3 regions of the Shewanella sp. 8A genome follow, and region 3 is predicted to be linked to each of the others. Evidence: predicted binding sites of a transcription regulator. Region 3 holds the regulator's gene; each other region holds the start of a gene.
What was found. The regulator MetJ, encoded in region 3, represses methionine synthesis genes. The targets are predictions, from matches to a motif close to TAGACGTCTAGACGTCTA.
Positions count from the first base shown of each region.

Region 1: thrA (bifunctional aspartate kinase/homoserine dehydrogenase I) is a predicted target of MetJ. The motif match lies at 1,775-1,792, and genes of this name have one in related genera.
Region 2: msrA (peptide-methionine (S)-S-oxide reductase MsrA) is a predicted target of MetJ. The motif match lies at 1,908-1,925, and genes of this name have one in related genera.

Region 1 covers NZ_JAMDJP010000005.1:29,824-33,024, reverse strand. The annotation lists gene thrA (bifunctional aspartate kinase/homoserine dehydrogenase I) at 1-1,602, opposite strand, end outside; gene slyD (peptidylprolyl isomerase) at 2,246-2,908, shown strand; gene M0413_RS05130 (hypothetical protein) at 3,101-3,201, shown strand, end outside.
Region 2 covers NZ_JAMDJP010000007.1:128,440-131,640, forward strand. The annotation lists gene pgm (phosphoglucomutase (alpha-D-glucose-1,6-bisphosphate-dependent)) at 1-1,294, shown strand, start outside; gene msrA (peptide-methionine (S)-S-oxide reductase MsrA) at 1,416-1,895, opposite strand; gene astE (succinylglutamate desuccinylase) at 2,174-3,201, shown strand, end outside.
Region 3 covers NZ_JAMDJP010000003.1:161,704-164,904, forward strand. The annotation lists gene nrfD (NrfD/PsrC family molybdoenzyme membrane anchor subunit) at 1-824, shown strand, start outside; gene M0413_RS03500 (sulfite exporter TauE/SafE family protein) at 957-1,700, opposite strand; gene metJ (met regulon transcriptional regulator MetJ) at 1,808-2,122, opposite strand; gene metB (cystathionine gamma-synthase) at 2,345-3,201, shown strand, end outside.

The DNA.
Region 1 (3,201 bases), on a different contig from region 3:
ATCGCTTGGCTGCTGGCTATCGGCAAGCAGGTTTTGCCAATTGTTTAAATCGATACCTGCACTATCGAGTAACATCTTGCTTGAATTCACGATACCGCAGACACGGATGCTAATGTGCTGCTCTTTTAGCACACTCGCCTGTTGTTTGATCTGCTCCAGTAAGCCTGCGCCAACGTTACCGCACCCCACTAAAAACACATCTAGATACTGCTGCACATCGAAAAAGCCCTGATGACAGGCGGCAACCGCATGCTTGGTCTTTCGCTGTTCGATCACTGTTGAAATAGAACGTTCAGAAGAGCCTTGGGCAATCGCGATAATATTCACACTTGCCTGCGCTAATGCTTGGAAGAAGCGCGCCGCCACACCTTTATGGGTACGCATGCCATCACCGATCAAGGAAACGATTGCCAAGTCATGGCGCATTTCGATTGGCTCTAGTAAGTCACTTTTGATTTCTAACTCAAATTCCTGCTCTAGCGCCGATTTCACCTTGGCGGACTCACTGGTCGCCACACAAAAACTGATGCTGTATTCGCAAGAACTCTGGGTGATGAGTGACACAGAAACGCCACTACGGGAAATTGCAGCCAGTGTGCGGCTCGCCATGCCGACCATGCCTTTCATGCCAGGGCCTGATACATCAAACATGGTTTGATTATCGAGGTTTGAAATGGCTTTAACCTGCAAACCGCTCTGATCGGCCTGATTCGATACCAGAGTGCCGGGCGCATCGGGATTAAAGCTGTTTTTGATATAACAGGGGATGTGGAACTGGGCGATAGGCGCAATAGTTTTAGGATGCAGCACCTTAGCCCCAAAGTAAGACAGCTCCATCGCCTCCTGATAACTTAACTGCGATAGCAACTTAGCATCGGTAACAACCCGAGGATCGGTATTGTATACGCCGTCAACGTCGGTCCAAATCTCGCAGCTTGAAGCATCTAAACAAGCGGCCAGCACGGCAGCAGAGTAATCAGAACCGTTACGGCCTAAGGTCACAACCTTGCCGTCTTCATCGGCGGCGGTAAAGCCGGGCATCACCCAAACCCGCTTCTCATCGAGGGCAAGATTTTTGAATCGCGGTTTGCTGACGGCAATATCGACCACGGATTCTAGCGGACGACCACGGCCTAAAAATAATTCACGTGGGTCTAGCTGCGCCGAAGTAATGCCTTTTGCCAGCATGACTTGCTCCATCAACGCAGCAGACAAACGCTCACCCGCAACCACGATCTCGGCGCGCACCCCGTCAGGGCACTCCTGCAACAGCGTAATACCGCGTAATCTGTCCTGCCAACGTGCAAGCTGCGCGCTTAGTCCGGCGAACAGCACTTCGCTCTGGCTACGAGAGAGTCCAGAACTAACCGCATCCTGATAGAGCGAGGTAAACACCCGCTCAACGTGTTGAATGACTGGTGAATAATCTTCCCCTTTCACCGCCACATCGACCATTTCTAGCAGAGCGTTTGTAACTGTTGCAGGCGCAGAGAGCACTGTCGCCACCGGCTCAGCTTTCGCTGCCTTGGCAACAATATCCGCCGCCATTGAAAATCGCTGCCAATTTGCAAGCGAGGTACCACCAAATTTCATCACTTTCATCTTGATCTCCTGTACCGCGCCCGACTAAGAAACATAAGCTAAAAACAAAAAAGCCCGCTTCTTTGTGGGAAGCGGGCTCGTCGTTAAAATTCTTTAGGGTGTATCAGCCCGCCCCCACTCTGGTTGTAGTGGTGGTTGTAATAATGGTAATTACTACGAAACCAAGGCTATGCATACGTTTAGACTTATCTATGTCAATGTGATGTTAAACAGAATTGCCTTTTTCACCTAACCTTGTCAACCCCCAAACTGGATTATTTATGCACAAATCTTTCACTTGAGTAAATTAGTGATTCAAGATTAATAAATATCAAGTTTTCATAGGCTAAAAATACGTTTTCATCAATACAAAACTGTTTACGTAAACGTAATGCTAGACAATTACAATCAACTTAACCTATTAAAAAATAAATAATTTATAATGAAAATTTTCCATCTTTCGAAAATTAAAGCATTTCAGTCTGTTTCCGCACATAACAAAGGGCAACTCATAAAAAACCACAATTCATCTTTTGTATCGTCCTTAATCTCAGTAAATCGAACTCACAAAAAGCTGTGCGATATCTAACATAAGCAACTTCAAATTATCGCCAGCACCCTAAAAGCGCGTTATTATGCGCGCACATTCCGAACCGGAGGCGATATGAAGATCACCCAACACAGCGCGGTAACCATTCATTACCGTTTATCAGATCAAGAAGGCAGACTTTTAGAAGACTCTTTTGATGCCGAACCAATGTTGTATCTGCATGGTACAGAAAACCTAATCCCAGGATTAGAAGCCGCATTAGAAGGTAAAATTAAGGGCGAAAAACTGGACGTGACGATCAGTGCCGAAGAGGCCTATGGTCCGTACCATGATGGCCTTCGCCAGGCAGTACCATTAGAAGCATTCGGTGATATCGAAGACATCGTGCCAGGTATGCGCTTTATTGCAGAAACCGAAATGGGCCAGCGTCCAGTTCAAGTCATCGAAGTTAAAGATGATGTTGTGATTGTTGATGGCAACCATCCATTAGCAGGCCAAGCACTCAGCTTTAACATTGAAGTCATCGATGTACGTGAAGCGACAGCTGAAGAAATTGCCCATGGACATATTCATGCACACGGCGGATGTGGCAGTCATGGACACAGCCATGAACATGACCATGGCGGCGGATGCTGTGGTGGCTCAGGTCATGATGTTGGTGGCTGCTGCGGGGGTTCTGATGACCATGGGCATCACCACCATGACCATGATCACGAAGCTTGTGACACACCTAAAGCGGGATGTGATGGCAACGGTGGCTGCGGCTGCCGCGGCTAATGTAGGTTCACAAGCCTAATAGCCCTCCCAGAGGAGCTGATAAAAAAGCACTTCCTTAAATAAGGAGGTGCTTTTTTTATCGCCAAATGATTATAATCAGCAGATAAATAGGGAAGTTTAAAATCAAACAGCATTTTCAGCTAAAAAAACAATATTTTCAAATCGATATAAACATCACGCAACGGAGTGCATATGTTAGCAAAACCAGTATATGAAGTTTTACCCTTTGGCTATATGGTACTAGGCTGTTTAAGCTTTATGCTGTTAGAACCTGATTATGCGCTGATTGCTGC
Region 2 (3,201 bases), on a different contig from region 3:
GCCAGTGGTGTCACATGCGATTATTTGTGCAAATCGCGAGGCGGCATTGAGTGGTGCCGCGTTAAGCGATGGTTTGATTATTACGCCATCCCACAATCCACCGCAGGATGGTGGGATTAAATACAATCCACCCCATGGTGGCCCTGCTGAAGGTAATATCACTGCGTGGATTGAGTCCCGCGCTAATGATTACCTGCGCGCTGCACTCAAGGGCGTTAATAAGCTCGCTTATGCAGATGCATTGGCTTCGGGTTATGTGCATGCCATTGATTTAATCACGCCCTATGTGACGGATTTAGACAATGTCGTCGATATGCATGCCATTGCTAAGGCTAAACTTAAGCTGGGTGTCGATCCATTAGGCGGCTCCGGTATTCATTATTGGGCACCGATTGCCAAGCACTATGGCATTGATATCACTTTAGTTAACGATAAGGTCGATCCAAGCTTCAGCTTTATGTCATTGGATAAGGACGGCAAGATCCGCATGGATTGCTCTTCTCCCTATGCGATGGCAGGTTTACTGGCCCATAAAGAATCCTTCGATTTATGTGTGGGTAACGATCCTGACTACGATAGACACGGCATCGTGTGTCCGGGCACCGGGCTGATGGACCCCAACCACTATTTAGCAGTAGCGATTGATTATCTGCTAACCCACAGACCAGAGTGGAGCGATAGCTTAGCCATTGGTAAGACATTGGTATCGAGCGCGCTTATCGATAAAATCTGTGCCTTCCATGGCAAAAAATTGCTTGAGGTCCCCGTTGGCTTTAAGTGGTTTGTCGATGGATTAGCCGAGGCAACCATTGCCTTTGGCGGTGAGGAGAGTGCGGGCGCCGCGTTCCTGCGCCGTGATGGCACGACTTGGTGTACTGACAAGGACGGTTTTATTTTAGTGCTGCTTGCGGCCGAAATGCTTGCGGTTACTGGCAAGACGCCGGGGCAACGCCATCAAGAATTAGTGGCACAGTTCGGTCAAAGCTTTTATAAGCGTATCGACAGCCCAATTAGCCTTGAGAACAAAGCAAAATTTGCAAAACTCAATGCGGAGACCTTAAATGCCACTATGCTGGCGGGTGAGAACATTGAGGCCGTATTGACCCATGCACCTGGCAATAATGCTTCAATTGGTGGCATTAAAGTGACCACGGCCAATGGTTGGTTTGCTGCGCGGCCATCGGGCACTGAGGCGTTATTCAAGATTTACGGTGAGAGCTTTATCAGTGAGCAACATCTTGCCGATATCATTAAGGACGCACAAGCCCTGATCGATAAGGCCCTCAGCGCCTGATTTAGCGTTTACGCATTCTTTTTACCGATAAAAAAACGCACTCATCGAAATCCTATGAGTGCGTTTTTATTTGCAGCGATTGTAAGGTCAAATTATTCAGGTTTGAGCTGAATCGCTAAGCCTAGTACTCGATATGGCAACTCGGTAAGTTATTCTTATCGATATAGTTTTGATGATATTCCTCTGCCACATGGAATTGCTGTAACGGCACAATCTCAGTGACGATATGACGCAATCCCCAACGACCTGAACGGGCAAAGGCCAGTTTTGAGGCTTCTGCCGCCGCTTTTTGCTCACGATCATGGAAGAAAATGGTACTGCGGTATTGAGTACCAATATCGCCGCCCTGCATATTGAGCGTGGTCGGGTTGTGGTTTTTCCAAAACACATCCAGTAACTCGTCGTAGCTGACAATCGCAGGGTCAAATTCTACTTGTACGACTTCGGCATGGCCTGTCTTACCTTTTTTGACTTCCTCATAGGTGGTCGCTTCGTTATTGCCACCCATATAGCCGCAGGTCGCGTTGGTTACGCCGTTGACTTGTCTAAAGAAATACTCCACGCCCCAAAAACAGCCGGCACCGAAAGTTGCTAACGCCATGATAAATCCTGATAGAAGTCTAGATGGCTAAGAATTGTGATAAAACTCATCCCTAAAAGCAAGTGTGTCGACAAAATTAATCCTATGTCGACCAAATGCGGCTAAGATGCTGTTGTTTTGCCACGAAATGCGCTTGTTTGACCAGAATGACAGAGTAACGGCCCAAAAACTTGTGTTAGTATGGATGCGCTTTTTAAGGCGGGTAGCGATAAGTGTCATGAAACAGGCAGTTATTGCCATCACTCCCGTCTTTAACACGCTATTATAAGGAGAATTCTGTGTTACAAGCTCTGTTAGATTCGAAGGATTTTCTCGCGCTGACCCTCGCTAATCCTGAAACCCTCGGAGATGAGTTTAGTTTCGCCTTAGGGGAACATACTCGAGTAGAGGTGTGGGACACGGGCGTCATCGTCTTTGAGCCTGCACAAGCCCAAGGTAAGGATGTCATTCTCTCCTGCGGTGTCCACGGCAATGAAACCGCCCCCATCGAACTCTGCAATACCTTAATCAAACAGCTTCTCCAACAAAAAATCATCGCCAAACAACGCACGCTCTTTCTTATTGGTAACCCTTTAGCGATTAATAACGGCACTCGCATTATCGACGAGAACATGAATCGTCTGTTTAGTGGCGAGCATTCAAATCCACCGGGATTAGTGAATCCTGAGCGGGTGCGGGCGAAAAAATTAGAAGCCTATGTTGACCGCTTCTTTAAGGGCGCAGCCTCAGGGCGCCAGCGAATTCACTACGATTTACACACGGCGATGCGGGCGTCAAAACACGAAAAGTTTGCGATTTATCCCTATCGTCCCGGCCGTGCTTACAGCGCCGAGCAAATCATGTTTTTAGCGGCCAGTGGCGTCGATACTGTGTTATTTCACCATGAGCCGACGACTACTTTTAGTTATTTTTCCTCCGAGCAATATGGCGCCGATGCCTTTACCATTGAATTAGGTAAGGTGTATCCCATGGGGCAAAACGATATGACGCGTTTTATTGCCGCCCAAGAGATGTTTATGCGCCTTATCACAGACAAACCCTTAGCGCTTGAGCCATTCTCAGCGGATAAGGTGAATCTGTATCAAGTGTGTCGGGTGATTAACAAACATTTTGATGATTTTGAATTTACCTTCGCGACCGATGTCGAAAACTTCCGAGCTTTCCCTAAAGGCTTTGTATTAGCCCGAGAGGGTGGACAGGAAATTAAAGTCGAACAGGAATTTGAAGCGATTGTCTTCCCCAATGCCAAGGTGCCCATCGGCAATCGCACTGTGATTTGCCTGATCCCTTCAGTTGCGCCAGATGT
Region 3 (3,201 bases):
GTTGGTTCAATCAAGAACAAACACAAGTTGAGAGCAATATCCTCAAGGCCGCAGCAATTATTGGCCCTGTGGCAATCAGCTTAGGCTTGGCTTGTTTAGTGTTTGATTTAACTAAGCCTTTCCACTTCTGGTTGATCTTAATTAACTACAACTTCCAGTCCGTTATGGCGATTGGGGTATTAGCGCTGCTAGCTTACTCACCCTTGGCATTTGCCTACGCGATTTTAGTACTGCGTGACGATTTGCCAAAGTGGGGCTTAGGTTTCCTCGCGCCTATCGCTAAGCTGCTGATGCCCTTTAGAAAGCTGATTGAAGTGCTGTTGTTTGTCCTCGCGATTGGCGTAGGCGCTTACACTGGCTTCTTAATCTCGGCGATGAATGCCTATCCGATGCTAAACACTGCGGTATTGCCTGCACTGTTCTTGGTATCTGGTTTATCAGCGGGCGCTGCGGCCAATGCGGTGCTGGCGCTGGTGATGTTCAAAACCGATAGTCACGACAAGACCTTAGCCAAAATGCATGGCTTAGAGCTGCCAGTGATGGCAATCGAAATCATGTTCCTGTTTATGTTGTTCTGTGCCTTGTACTTTAAGGGCGGAGCGGCGGCTGCGGCGCTGGCATCACTCACCTCTGGCGTGTGGGCAAGCGTATTCTGGATTGGTGTCGTCGGGATTGGCTTTGGTGTGCCATTGCTGTTTATGCTGCTTCCCGCAGCGACTCGCCACACTAAGGGCGCAATGATTATGGTGGCCTGTGCCAGCTTAACTGGCGTGCTCGCCCTGAGACACTTTATTGTGTATGCAGGCCAAAGTTACTTAAGCTAACGTATTGATGCTAGCGCACTAAGCATCACTTAAATGCGATTAAGTGATGCTCGAATGGATGACAACTCGTATCCACAGCAACAAAAAGCACCGTTAAACGGTGCTTTTTTTATGGCTGCGATTGGCATGAGGTTATTGCGGTAATAACTCAATCACTGATTTGACCGTGAGCACTAAGGCGCTGATAGCGCAGAGGGCTAAGGTCGCCATCTTGGTCTTATGTTTATCCACATTTCCCACCAGTTTGCCCGCCACGAGATAGCCTAAAAAGACCGAGGGCAATAGCATTAGCGACAGCCAAAAGTGCTTGATTTCGAGTAGGCCCGTCACCCCAAGAATCGCCAAGGCAATGGTCGAACTAAAGATAAAGAAGGCCGATAACGCCGCGCGAAACTGCGAAGCATCCTTACCCGCCAATAAAATCGCCATCGGAGGGCCACCAATGGCGGCGATATTGCCAAAGATCCCCGAGACGACTCCCGCGCCAAACAGAGTCGCTTTGTTCACCGGCAGACTGAATTTATACAAACTGAGCACCACGGCGACTGCCACAATGGCTGCAATCGCCAGACCAAGAATCGGCTGCGGCGCAAACAGTAATAGGCTGGCACCGATAAAGCCACCGGGCACTCGACCGATGAGTGCGTATTGCAAGCCATTGAATTCTAAATGGCCGCGTTCACGCAATAGGGTGAGTAGCGCGATGGAAAATCCCATCACAATCACGGGGGCAGGCACTAATTGGGGATCGACGATATACAGCAGCGGACTGGCGACCACGGCTAAGCCAAACCCAATCAGACTCTGGGTGAGGGCACCTAAAAACACAATCACAGACGCGATGGCTAGCGTTTGTGGATCGATCAAGGAGAACATAGGATTCCATCAAAACAAAATAGGGATCGTTACTTTAACCCATCACGCCGGATGAGCATTAACGATCCCTAATAATTAGTTACGGCAGGATTATGGACGCTTAAGCGTTATTCCATGTCTTCCCACTCGATCCCCATTTCGTCCATCAACCGCTTCGCTTCAGCGGGGATGCTGTCTGGGCACTCTTTCGACAGATCTGCATCATCAGGCAGAGGCTGGCCGGTGTAGGCATGCAAAAATGCTTCGCACAACAGTTCGCTATTCGTTGCGTGGCGCAGGTTGTTGACCTGACGACGCGTACGTTCATCCGTGAGGACTTTTAGCACTTTGAGCGGAATAGACACAGTAATTTTCTTTACTTGTTCATTCTTCTTGCCATGTTCAGCATAGGGGCTGATGTATTCCCCATTCCATTCAGTCATTGACTCACCTGTTATAACGCTAAATTCGGGGCAGATTTTAAACCCTTACAGATTACAGTCAAATTATTGCTACTATTTCTTAGCGATTGCAAACAGATTTCTTTATGTTTAGACGTCTAAACGTCTTAACGCCTATTGACGATACCACTGGGCTTAGGTACATTTAGACGTCCAGACATCTCTTTGCGAACTTAGGAGTTCCCGATGACCGCAGGCAAATTAGTGACCGAGCGTCAATTAGCCACATTGGCAGTGCGTCAGGGTATCGAAAGCGATACTCAATATGGCGCCGTGGTGCCGCCAATTTACCTGTCGACGAATTACGCCTTCGATGGTCATAAAAATCCTCGCGAATTTGATTACAGCCGTTCCGGCAATCCTACCCGCAGCATCTTAGGCGATGCCTTAGCTAAGCTGGAAAAGGGCGCAACCGGTGTAGTGACTTGTACTGGCATGGCAGCCATTACCTTAGTGACCACTTTACTGGGCCCAGATGATTTACTGGTGGTGCCTCACGATTGTTACGGTGGCTCTTACCGTTTATTCACCAACCTCGCGAAAAAAGGCCAATTTAAACTGCTGGTGGTCGATCAAACCGACAGCCAAGCACTTGAGCAAGCGATTGCCCAGCAGCCTAAAATGGTGTGGATTGAAACCCCATCCAACCCATTACTGCGGGTGGTTGATATCGAAGCTATTGCCAAGGCAAGCCACGCCGTAGGTGCGTTAGTGATAGTGGACAATACTTTCCTGTCACCGATTTTGCAGCAACCGCTATTGCTCGGTGCCGATATCGTTATCCACTCCACCACGAAGTACATTAATGGCCATAGTGATGTGGTGGGCGGCGCGGTGATCGCCAAAGATCCCCAAATTGGTGAGACCTTACATTGGTGGTCGAACACCTTAGGCTTAACCGGTTCTGCCTTCGACAGTTATCAAACCCTGCGCGGCCTGCGTACTTTAGCTGTGCGCATTCGTGAGCACCAAATTAATGCCGAGCGGATTGTGGAGTTACTGAGTAACAGCCCAGTCGTGAGTAAAGTGTATTACCCAGGTCTTGCGGATCATCCAGGCCA